Linked DNA regions of Nodosilinea sp. E11. The protein of the gene in region 1 interacts with the protein of each later gene in a pairwise test. Links are inferred from orthologs where the notes say so. Each region holds a gene or a part of one and is shown in the gene's direction. Other genes may lie near its edges.

What was found. The genes of interacting proteins can lie anywhere in the genome.
Region 2: the proteins of RRF56_RS09640 (region 1) and secA interact in binary tests that used the Escherichia coli proteins (3 or more experiments, as listed by UniProt). The link is inferred for Nodosilinea sp. E11 from one-to-one orthologs.

What each region holds. Positions count from the first base shown.
Region 1 is NZ_CP136520.1:1,636,987-1,645,078, forward strand. Bases 2,352-5,323 are described here. They hold RRF56_RS09640 (thioesterase family protein), read left to right. Parts: upstream 2,352-3,607; coding sequence 3,608-4,039; downstream 4,040-5,323. Other genes in these bases: RRF56_RS09635 (universal stress protein), read right to left, coding at 2,531-3,385; RRF56_RS09645 (pentapeptide repeat-containing protein), read left to right, coding at 4,198-4,704; RRF56_RS09650 (tetratricopeptide repeat protein), read left to right, coding at 4,965-5,323. In the rest of the region: DNA starvation/stationary phase protection protein Dps, read left to right, coding at 439-969; RRF56_RS09630 (heme oxygenase (biliverdin-producing)), read right to left, coding at 1,454-2,170; more of RRF56_RS09650, read left to right, coding at 5,324-5,780; RRF56_RS09655 (hypothetical protein), read right to left, coding at 5,925-6,077; RRF56_RS09660 (hypothetical protein), read right to left, coding at 6,168-6,698; RRF56_RS09665 (cupin domain-containing protein), read right to left, coding at 6,849-7,313; RRF56_RS09670 (hypothetical protein), read right to left, coding at 7,668-8,092.
Region 2 is NZ_CP136520.1:1,932,036-1,935,346, reverse strand. It holds secA (preprotein translocase subunit SecA), read left to right. Parts: upstream 1-321; coding sequence 322-3,111; downstream 3,112-3,311. Other genes in the region: psaC (photosystem I iron-sulfur center protein PsaC), read right to left, coding at 3,272-3,311. UniProt on the Escherichia coli protein: Required for protein export, interacts with the SecYEG preprotein conducting channel.

The sequences.
Region 1 (8,092 bases):
TCTACCGGTAGAGATAGGTTCTCTATGGGAGGTAGCGCTAAGGTTATAAACGAGTTCACACGCTGGTTACGTGACCCAGGGCCCGTATCTAATCGGCGATCTCGCCCAAGCTTACTGGGCACCCTCCGCCCTAACAATGTGGCCTTTGCCTCTGTAATTGACTCAGGGTCGAAGGGCACTGAATTAAGGCTGGTGGGCAGTGCCCTACGGCGGGCCAAGGCTTTCGGCAATCTGCGAGAGCTTATTTCAGTGCCATCCGACTCAGGATCGCTTGATTCTGAAACAACTTTAAGGTGTCGGGTTGCAAGTCGTACTCATAACGAGTATGATTTAGAGGTGCCCAAGGCGAGGATGGTACGATTTCAGCATCAAGCCCTCGGGCGCGTCAGTAGGTTTGTTGGTTACACAATTCGATTGTCAGGTAAAAAGAGAGGCCCTATGGTTGCAACTCCTGTAAAAACTCAAGCCAAACGTCGGTTTTACCCAACCCGCATTGATATGGCGGCCAATGTGCGATCGCAGGTCTGTGAGGTCTTAAACCAGACCCTAGCCGCTACCCTCGACCTCAAAACCCAGACCAAGCAGGCCCACTGGAATGTCAAGGGCATGGATTTCTTTCAGCTCCACGAGCTGTTTGACGAACTAGCAGGCGAGCTAGAAGGCTATGTCGATATGGTGGCTGAGCGCGTCACCGCCCTGGGGGGCACCGCCATGGGCACCGCCCGCATCGCCGCCAGCGAGTCGATCTTGCCCGAGTATCCCTTCGACGCCATTGACGGGGCCGAGCATGTAACAGCTCTGGCGGAGCGGTTTGCCGCCTACGGCAAGCATGTGCGCGAAGCGATCGCCACTACCGATGACCTGGGCGATGCTGACACCGCCGATCTCTACACCGAGATCTCTCGCACCATCGACATGCGTCTGTGGTTCCTTGAGGCCCACTTGGTAAAGAAGTCTGAGCTTGACTAGCCTAGATTCTTCGCGATCGGAGCAAGACGGGCCAGCAGCCTATCCCCTAAGCGGGTGTCCACTCAGGTTCTGAGGATGTCTAATACCGATCCGAATTCCATACCCCCGATACCCAACCGGTTGACCGGTTAGGCATCGGGGGTAGCCAAGGAGGCTTTGAGATGAGGACACTCCTGTGAGATAGCCGTTCCGGCTGTCCACTTCCGGCGACCAAGGCATCACAGCACCACCTGGCTCTCGGCGGCAGAGGGCGCTGCGATCGCAGCTCACGTCAAGCCCACCTGCACCAAACCATTTCTTAGCTGGCCGTCGGCAGCAGTCAGGTACAGCCCCAGGCTAATACCTAAAAATCGAGGGAAGCGATACTATATCGCTTCCCTCGACTAAAGCATGGTCTATCTGGAATAGCACTGAATTAAGGCTGGTGGGCAGTGCCCACCCTACGGTAGATCCAATCGGTCTACCTGTGTGACCAAGCCAGATGCTACTCGGCAGTAGCTAGCTCGGTGCTGCCCCGGCGACGGCGGCTGGTGAGGGTATTGAACAGCATCTGGCCGATCGCCTTCACCAGGTTGCCTTCTAGCTCCTTAAACATCTCCATGTTCAAGCCAAAGGCGTCGTTAGCCTCTTCTACAATGCTGGCCACCATAGCCTCATCCACCGGAGCGGCATCCATCGACTCGCGGTACTTAACCTTAAAGGCCTTCTCGTCAGAGATTTCGGGGAACTCGTAGAAGGCAGTGCCCTCGCCCTCAGAGAGATTCATCGCCCGCTGGGCAATGCCCTTGAGAATTTGACCACCGGACAGGTCGCCAATATAGCGAGTGTAGGAATGGCTGACCAACAGCTCAGGCTGGGTATTGGCCACCTCGCGAATGCGATCGACGTAGCGCTGCCCACCGGGAGTCATAGAGATTTCGCTAGCCCAGTTAGGACCGTAGTAGTAGGCTAGATCAGCCTCTAGCGATGCCTTGCGGTGCAGCTCTGGGAAGTAAACCTTAGAGACCACCGGATGCTCTTTGTGGCGCTCTAGCTCTTCTTCCATGGCTGCATAGGCGTAGTAGAAGTTGGCCACTAGCTTGCGGTAAGAGTTCTTCTCGACCACGCCGCGCAAAAAGCAGCGCACAAAGCCCATGTTTTCGGCCATGGTATGGGCTTTTTTGGTGCCTTCACGCAGCTCGGTGGATAGGTTACTGCTCATGCTGACTGTCTCGCTCTAGGGTTGATGTAAAAGGTGAGGTTTAAACGAAGGCTTGGTTTAGACAATGCCTGCTCAGGCAATATTAGCCCCCTACAAGTAAGGGCTTAACATGCCATTACACGAGCTACATTTGTTTAACTTAGACCGATTTGATGACCGTTTTCATTACGAATTTTTACAAGCATTTACTCAAGGCCATACTGTTTTCAGGATAAGCCGTAGACCCTTGTCTTAACCGGTCTCTGGGGCTACAAAACGTTACGGAATACCGCGCCGGTTGGGTCGGAGATTTGCAGCCCCCAGTTTAGGGGTAGCTGTGCAGGCCGACCCCACCGACAACTGCCGAAAGGTAACTAGCCCTTAGGCCGCCATCCGAGTCAGCAGCACCGGGCAGGTGGCATATACCCGCACGAAGTCGGTCAACGACTCACCGAGTACCTTATCTAGGTCGGGTAGGCCCTTGGCGATGCTGGGGCGGCGATCGGGTGAACCTAGAATGATCAGGTCCATATTGCGGTCTTCTGCCAGTTCACAGATGCGGCGACCGGGCTTGCCCTCGGGGGCAGCCAGTTTGTAGTCAATGCCGTACTTCTTCGCCTCGGCGGCGGCAGCCATCAAAATCGGGTCTTGGTTGGGGTCGGCACTGGCCACGTCAAAGGGCTTGCTCTTGAGGCTAGAAACCGTGTGCACCAGCGTTAGCTCGCCGCCTTTGATATCGCGCAGCAGAGAAATGGCAATATTCAACCCTTCCTTGGCCGAGTCAGACTTGTCCATCGCCACCATCACCCGCTTGATGGGGCGAATGCTGTAGAGGTCGTCTTTGACCAGCAGCATGGGCCGCGACGACAGTTGAAACACGTATTGGCTGACAGAGTTTTCGAGAATAGCCTTGAGCCCCTGCAAGCCCCGCGACCCCATGACAATTAGATCGGCGTCGACTTCTTCGGCCACCTGAATCACAACGTCTTTAGGGTCACCCTCCCGCAGTACGGCATTGACCCGGCTGGGGTCAAGGTTGAGCTGGGTAATAGCAGTGGCCAGGGTGCGGCCCCCCGCTTCCCAACGCTCTGCCATGGTTTCGGCAGACACTTGAGAGGGCACCACATGCAGCACCGTGATCGAGGCTCGCTGCACCAGGGGAATATCCATTAGCGCCTTCATCATGGCTTCGGTGTTGCCGGTGCCAGAATCGGCTAAAAGAATTTTTTCGATCATGGTTTCCTCGTATTGTTGCGCTCTATGGTGAGAGTGACTCTAATGGATTAGCGGGATATAAAACTGAAAAGTAACGTGATCTCAACCATCATAGGCACTGGGTTTGAGCCTATTTTGGCCGGATTAATAATTTGTAGTAGAGTCGCCCATCGACCAACCCCGCCCAATACTATGGCCGCCATAGATGGGTTGCCAATTCAATTGTTATAGATTGAGAAAACCTTGGTAGAACAGTTTCGTTGGTTTGACTACCCAGTCACAGTGCAGCCCCACCACACCGACTACGCGGGCATTGTCTGGCACGGCACCTACATCGCCTGGATGGAGGAAGCCCGAGTGACCTACTTGAATGCCTGTGGATTATCTTTTGCCGATTGGGTCAAGGCGGGGGTAGACCTGCCCGTGGTCGATCTGGTGCTAAAGTATCGGCGATCGCTCACCCTGGGCGATACGGCCTTAGTCAAGGCTCGCCTGACTCCAACTAAGGGCGTGCGCGTGGTGTGGCATTACGACATTCAAAACGCCGCCACGGGTGAGACCTGCATTGAGGGCACCGTCACCCTGGCGATGGTTGATTTCAGCACCCGCCGAGTGCTGCGTCGCCTGCCCGCCCCGTTACAGGCTGTCCTCGACCAGATGCCGCTGATGAGATGACCTAGCCAGGAAACTTCTCTGGAGGCTGACCCCCAAAACTTTGTAGGATGAGCAAAGCGAAGCGTGCCCATCATGGCTACTCAGCATGATTAGGATGGGCACAGGCGATCGCTTTTGCCCATCCCCCTTTGCCCATCCAAACAGTGTCTCAACCAGCCATGTTGCTCTCTCTCCCTAGATTCTTTGCCGTTGCGTTGTCTCTGCTAGTGATACTGGTGGGCGGGCTCAGTATTGCCCCTGCGGCCTACGCCCAAGACAACACCGTAGACTACACCCTCACCGATCTGAGCTTCCGCGACTTTTCGGGTAAGCAGCTCTCAGGCACCTCCTTCGCGGCGGCAGAGATGCGGGAGGCTAACTTCGCCAAGGCTGATCTGAGCAAAACCATTCTGACTAAGGCGTCGTTTTTGCGGGCTAACCTGGCGGGGGCTAACCTGGCGGGTACTTTTGCCGATCGCGTTATTTTCGACGGAGCCGACCTCTCCAACGCCATCTTTAGCGATGCCCTGCTTACTAGCAGCAGCTTCGGTGAAGCCAACATTACTGGAGCAGATTTTTCGGGGGCCATTATCGATCGCTTTCAAACAGCGCAGATGTGCAAGTACGCCGACGGCGTCAATGAGACCACCGGGGTGGCAACGCGGGATAGTTTAGGCTGCCGGTAGGGCAGAAGGGTGAATGGGTAGGAGAGTGGATGAGAATAGATAATTAGCGATCGCAAGCAGCCGAGGACTTCGCCATGCTTGCCACTAAGCCAGAAAGCTACTTTAGCTCCTGCAACAGTTCCACCTCGACCAATCAGAACGACCGAGTCAATTGTCTCGGCTATTCTCAATGGCCAACGCAATGTCACCGTTGAGCACATTGAAAAGTTGGCTGATTTCTTCCACAGTTCCCCCGCCCCATGCTTTCCTCGAATATCGTGATGAATCTGCTTTTTCGGCCTCTAGTAATTGCTCTGCTCTGCCTACTGTGTCTCACGGGTTGGAGCCTGCCCACCTGGGCACAATCCGACCCGGCGGACCTCTCGCCCCAGGCGGTGCAAGAGATTTCTGACCTACGCCAAAAAGCGTTTACCGCTTCCCAAACAGGGCAGTTCAACGAGGCCGAGACCTACTGGAGCCAGCTGATCGACTACCTGCCCGACGAGGCCGCCCTCTGGAGCAACCGGGGCAATGTGCGGGTCAGCCAAAACAAATTAGCTGAGGCGCTGGACGACTATAACCAAGCGGTGGCCTTGGCCCCAGAACAGCCCGACCCCTACCTCAACCGGGGGGCCGCGCTAGAGGGGCTGGGGCGGTGGGAGGATGCGATCGACGACTACAGTCAGGTGCTGGCCCTCAACCCTGAGGATGCCGCCGCCTACAATAATCGGGGCAACGCCCAAGCCGGCCTGGGCCACTGGGAAGATGCGCTGGCCGACTACCAAACAGCCGCCGACCTCGACCCCAAATTTGCCTTTGCCCGCGTCAACGCCGCCCTAGCGCAGTATCAACTGGGCCACGCCGACGAGGCCATTCGCCAGTTTCGCAGCCTTACCCGTCGCTACCCCAGCTTTGCTGACGCCCGCGCCGCCCTCACCGCTGCGCTGTGGAGCGAGGGCATGAGTGGCGAAGCCGAGAGCAACTGGGTTGCCGTCATGGGCCTCGATCGCCGCTACAAAGACCTCGACTGGGTCAGCACCGTGCGCCGCTGGCCCCCCGCTATGGTTGCCGCCCTAGAGAAGTTTTTGCACCTATAAGGGTGCGGGAGAAGCGATCGCCCCTCCCGCACCCTTACGTCAGTAGACGAGTACAGCCTGGCAAAAGCTAGCCAACCCTTCCTGAAACCTCAAACCTAGCACCTGACACCCCTAGCCAGGGTTACCTATTCCTACCAGCCAGCCCTACCCCTCCTCCCCAGTCAAAACCGCGACCAAGGTGGCCTCAACCATCTCCTGGGCCTGGGCGATGTAGTCGGGGTCGCTCACCTCATGACCTTCAAAGTAGAGGGCCAAGGGCAGCGCCGCCAAGATGACCTCGGCGGGGCGAGGGGCCACGAGGCAGAGGGTGGCGGTGGCGATCGCAGCGGTCAGCAGTTTGAGGGGTCTAAAAACAAGAGTGCTCCAGGGTTATGGGTGAAAACTAGGTTATTCACGAAAACTGACAGTGTCGGGGGTTAGCCCCGATCGGGGTTGAGAAGGCTCGGCTGTGGCGCGGGCGACTTGATCTTCTAGGGCGCTGAGAAACTGCGGGCCGCCATTCATCGGGGCAATTTCGATCACCAGGATTTCGCCAGAGTGAGCGAAGATTTGAATCACGTCGCCGATCAGGTTTTGCACTTCGTGCTCAATGCGAGCAATCTCATTTAGGGGAATGCTGGTAGTCGCCGATGACCGGTGATAGAGAATGCGGCGATCGGTCAAAATAGCCGCTTCGGTCCCCTTTAAAGCAATGGTGGCGTCGTAATAGGCGATCACCTTTTCGCCTTCCTCAAGCAGGTTGTGGGTCTGAAGATATTGGGTGGCGTAAGGCTCCATGGTGCTAGTAAAGCGCACGCCGCCAGCGGGTCCAAAACTGAAGAAAATCAGCAGACCTAAGGTTGTCGCCGCCAGGGCACCAGCGGGTATGCCCAAGCCAAGGAGCAGCCAGCGCCGGGGGGTGTTTTGAGTGGCTTGCATAGTCGTTATCTCCGGGTAAAGTATTCAAAATGGGAAAATAGTGCAGGGCAGAAACCCAGTTAATTCATGGCTAGAATGACGGGCTAGCTAGCTGTCAGCTAGCTAGCTATCAGAATGATGAATTGACAAATTCGGGATGCACTCGAAGGTCTAAGCAGGGTTGAAAATGCGAACCTGGTGGCGATCGCAAACAGCCAGAAACTCATCGAGATGGTCGGGCAAGACAATGGCGCGATCGCCCACTTCCCGGTAAAAGGCATCGGCAAAGCCCGGCAGAATAATCAGCAGCTTGGCCTCAGGTGAGCTGACCCGAAACCCATGGGCGATATCGGCTGGAAAATGAATGGATGCCCCGGCAGCAGCCACCACCTCGCGACGGCCAATGGTGACCTCTAGTTCACCGCTGAGCATGTAAAAGGTCTCCTCCCAGGGATGCGTGTGCAGCGGGGCACCATTGCCCAGGCTGTCACTGGCTTCGTACATCACCCACTGATTTTGGGTGGCGTCGCGATCAATTTTGACCACCATCTTGTGGGTCAGCATTTGAAAGCGATCGCCTTTCCCAGGAGCAAGAACCTTGGGGGTAGAGGAGGCCTGAGTCATTACTTGAGTCATGGTGAAATCTCCAATAGTGTTTGTTCGGGTAGGTGAATCGGGTGTGTGAACCCGCTGAAAAATTGCGCTAGACAACCTGCCGCCACTCCGGCTGGGAGTAGCGATCGCAGCAAAGCTAAGCAGCGAAAAAGCTGGGGTGCCACTCCGCCTCTGGGGTGGAGTAGGGTTTCTAGCGTGGCCTAGGGAGCGACGAACCCTAGCAGGGCCACCCGGTGTTCCTGGGTTTCGGGGTGGTAGGTGATGCGGTAGCGGGTGGGGTGTAGCCCTGGCTGGCTATAGCGTTTCGGCTGGGCAAACTCCTGCTCGACCGTGGCCTGACTCTTCTCAGGGCCATGCCTCGCAGGGCCATAGACCTTAGCCCCGCATCGGCACCGTGGCCAGTTGGGTCTGGAGGCGCTCCAGGTTGGCAGGGCTCATGGTTTGCAGATAGCCCTCGGCCATCTGCGGGGGCAGCAGTTCCAGCATCAGCCGGTTTTCTACCCAAAATTCCACCAGGTCAAACAGGCCATCGCGGTTGCAGGCTAGGGTGCGCCACCCCTCCCGCTGGGCGATCGCCTCAATGTCGTCCTGGCTAACCGGCACCGAAATCGCCGCATGGACGGCGGTGAAATGGTAAGGGTGGGCATTCTGGCAAAAGCTGGCCTCATCCTGCCCCTGGCCCGGCATAATTTCGCTGCCGATGGGATAGACCTCGAATAGGGTGCCGTAGTCATCCTTGACGGCAACCGCATAGGCCCCCTCCAAGGGGGGGAAGGGCATCACGCTGCCCTGGCACAGTT
Region 2 (3,311 bases), 290 kb from region 1 along the record:
AGCCATCCCCATGGCCGCAATGCACCGCTCTCGGTTGGCAAATTCTCAGGTCTGAATTTGGTGCATTGCGGCGCGAATGCACCCTAAGGGGCTGCTGTGGGGTATTGCAATCTCTGGGCGCGATCGCTCCCTTCGTCAGCGGTGACCTCAGCACCCAGCAAACCCGCTCAGCAAGCCAGGTGATAGGATAGAAAAGCACTTTTGATCGCTTCCTAAAGCAACCTTGACCCGGCCCAGGTGTGGAGATCGCCCCTTGCCGAGCGGTCTCCCGTTACGATTGACTAAGTGCAACACCCTACGCTGACCTAGCTGCCTGAATTCATGCTGAAGAACCTCCTCGGTGATCCCAACGCGCGCAAGCTCAAGAAGTACCGTCCCGACGTGGTCGAGATTAACCTGCTGGAGGAAGAGATTCAGCAGCTCTCCGATGAGGCCCTGACAGCCAAAACCGGGGAGTTTAAGCAACGCATTGAAAAGGGTGAATCGCTTGATGATCTGCTGCCCGAAGCCTTTGCCGTGGTGCGCGAAGCCTCGAAGCGGGTGCTGGGCATGCGCCACTTCGACGTACAGCTAATCGGCGGCATGGTGCTCCACGATGGCCAGATCGCCGAGATGAAAACCGGGGAAGGCAAAACCCTGGTAGCCACCCTGCCCTCCTACCTCAACGCGCTCTCCGGCAAAGGTGCCCACGTAGTCACCGTCAACGACTACCTGGCCCGCCGCGACGCCGAGTGGATGGGGCAAATTCACCGCTTTCTAGGTCTCAGCGTCGGTCTGATTCAGCAGGGCATGTCGCCCGCCGAGCGTCGCCACAACTACGGCTGCGATATCACCTACGGCACCAACAGCGAGTTTGGCTTTGACTACCTGCGCGACAATATGGCCACGGCCATGGAAGATGTGGTGCAGCGCCCCTTCAACTACTGCGTGATCGACGAGGTCGATTCTATTCTGGTAGACGAAGCCCGCACGCCGCTAATTATCTCAGGCCAGGTCGAGCGCCCCAGCGAAAAATACACCCGCGCCAGCGAAGTTGCCCGCGAGCTCAATGCCGACGACCATTATGAAGTCGACGAAAAGGCTCGCAACGTGCTGCTCACCGACGAAGGCTTTATCCGGGCTGAAGAGGTGCTGGGGGTGCAAGATCTCTTCGACCCCAAAGACCCCTGGGCCCACTACATTTTCAACGCCATTAAGGCCAAAGAACTGTTTACCAAAGACGTCAACTACATCGTCCGCAACGACGAAATTGTGATTGTTGACGAGTTTACCGGGCGGGTGATGCCCGGCCGCCGCTGGAGCGACGGTCTGCACCAGGCGATCGAAGCCAAAGAGCATGTCGAGATCCAGCCTGAAACCCAGACCCTGGCCAGCATTACCTACCAAAACTTCTTCTTGCTCTACCCCAAGCTGTCGGGCATGACCGGCACCGCCAAGACCGAAGAAGCTGAGTTTGAGCGCATCTACAAGCTCGAAGTTACGATCATTCCCACCAACCGCCCCGCCGCCCGCCGCGACCTGTCGGACGTGGTCTACAAAAACGAAGAGGCCAAGTGGAAGGCCGTCGCCGAAGAGTGCGCCGAGATGCACGAAGCCGGTCGCCCTGTTCTCGTCGGCACCACCAGCGTCGAAAAATCGGAGGTGCTGTCGGCGCTGCTAAGTGAGCGGGGTGTGCCCCACAACCTGCTCAACGCCAAACCCGAGAACGTAGAGCGAGAATCTGAGATTGTCGCCCAGGCCGGGCGCAGCGGCTCCGTTACCATTGCCACCAACATGGCCGGGCGCGGTACCGACATTATTCTGGGGGGTAACGCCGACTATATGGCCCGCCTCAAGGTGCGCGAATACCTCATGCCCCGCATTGTCAAACCTGAAGACGAAGACGAGTTTGCGGTCACCGCCGTGCCGGGCACCAAGGGCCGTGCCCCCGCCCAGGGCTTTGGCGGCACCAAAAAGGTCAAAACCTGGAAAGCCTCCCCAGACATTTTCCCGATTGAGCTATCGCCGGTTGCCATTGATGAGCTAAAAGCCACCGTAGACTTTGCTGTGACCACCTACGGAGAGCGCAGCCTGCCCGAGCTTCAGGCCGAAGACAAGCTGGCCGTCGCCGCCGAGAAAGCCCCCACCGATGACCCGGTGATTCAAAAGCTGCGCGATGTTTACAACCGCATTCGTCAGGAGTACGAAGCTTTCACTAGCGCCGAGCACGACAAAGTAATCCAGCGCGGTGGACTGCACGTGATTGGCACCGAGCGCCACGAGTCGCGCCGCATCGACAACCAGCTGCGGGGTAGAGCGGGCCGCCAAGGCGACCCCGGCTCGACTAAGTTTTTCTTGAGCCTGCAAGACAACTTGCTGCGCATCTTTGGCGGCGATCGCGTTGCCGGTCTGATGAATGCCTTCCGGGTCGAAGAAGATATGCCGATCGAGTCGGGCATGCTGACGCGATCGCTGGAAGGAGCTCAAAAGAAAGTCGAGACCTATTACTACGACATCCGTAAGCAGGTGTTTGAGTACGACGAGGTAATGAACAACCAGCGCCGCGCCATCTACGCCGAGCGCCGTCGGGTGCTTGAAGGCGACGAACTCAAAGAAATGGTGATCGGCTACGCCGAGCAAACCATGGATGACATTGTCACCGCCTACATCAACCCCGAACTTCCCCCGGAAGAGTGGAAGCTGCCGGAGATGGTCGATAAGATCAAAGAGTTCGTCTACCTGCTGGCCGACCTCACCCCCGAGCAGCTCGAAGACCTCTCTGTGGGCGAAATCAAGACCTTTCTCCACGAGCAGGCCCGGATTGCCTACGACATCAAAGAAGCCCAGGTTAGCCAAATCAAGCCGGGGCTAATGCGTGAGGCCGAGCGATTCTTCATTCTTCAGCAGATCGACAGTCTGTGGCGCGACCACCTGCAACAGATGGATGCCCTGCGCGAAACCGTGGGTCTGCGCGGCTACGGCCAGAAAGATCCGCTAATCGAGTACAAGAGCGAGGGCTACGAAGTCTTTCTCGACATGATGACCGGCATTCGCCGTAACGTGGTTTATACCCTGTTCCAGTTTCAGCCCCAGCCACAGACCCAGGTGAAGGCATCCCAGGAGGTGGGGTAGGGGGGTAGGTAAGTCCTATTCCCAAGGTTTCAGGTTCACGGCCAGCCGTGAACCTGAAACCCTACTGATCTGTCTATAGCCCCAATAGAAAACCCCTGGGGGAGTTAGTCCCAGGGGCTGAGCTTGATGACGATAACTATATCGATGCAGCGGGGTTGCCCTAGTAGGCCAGACCCATGCTGCGGGTGGTTTCGGCACCC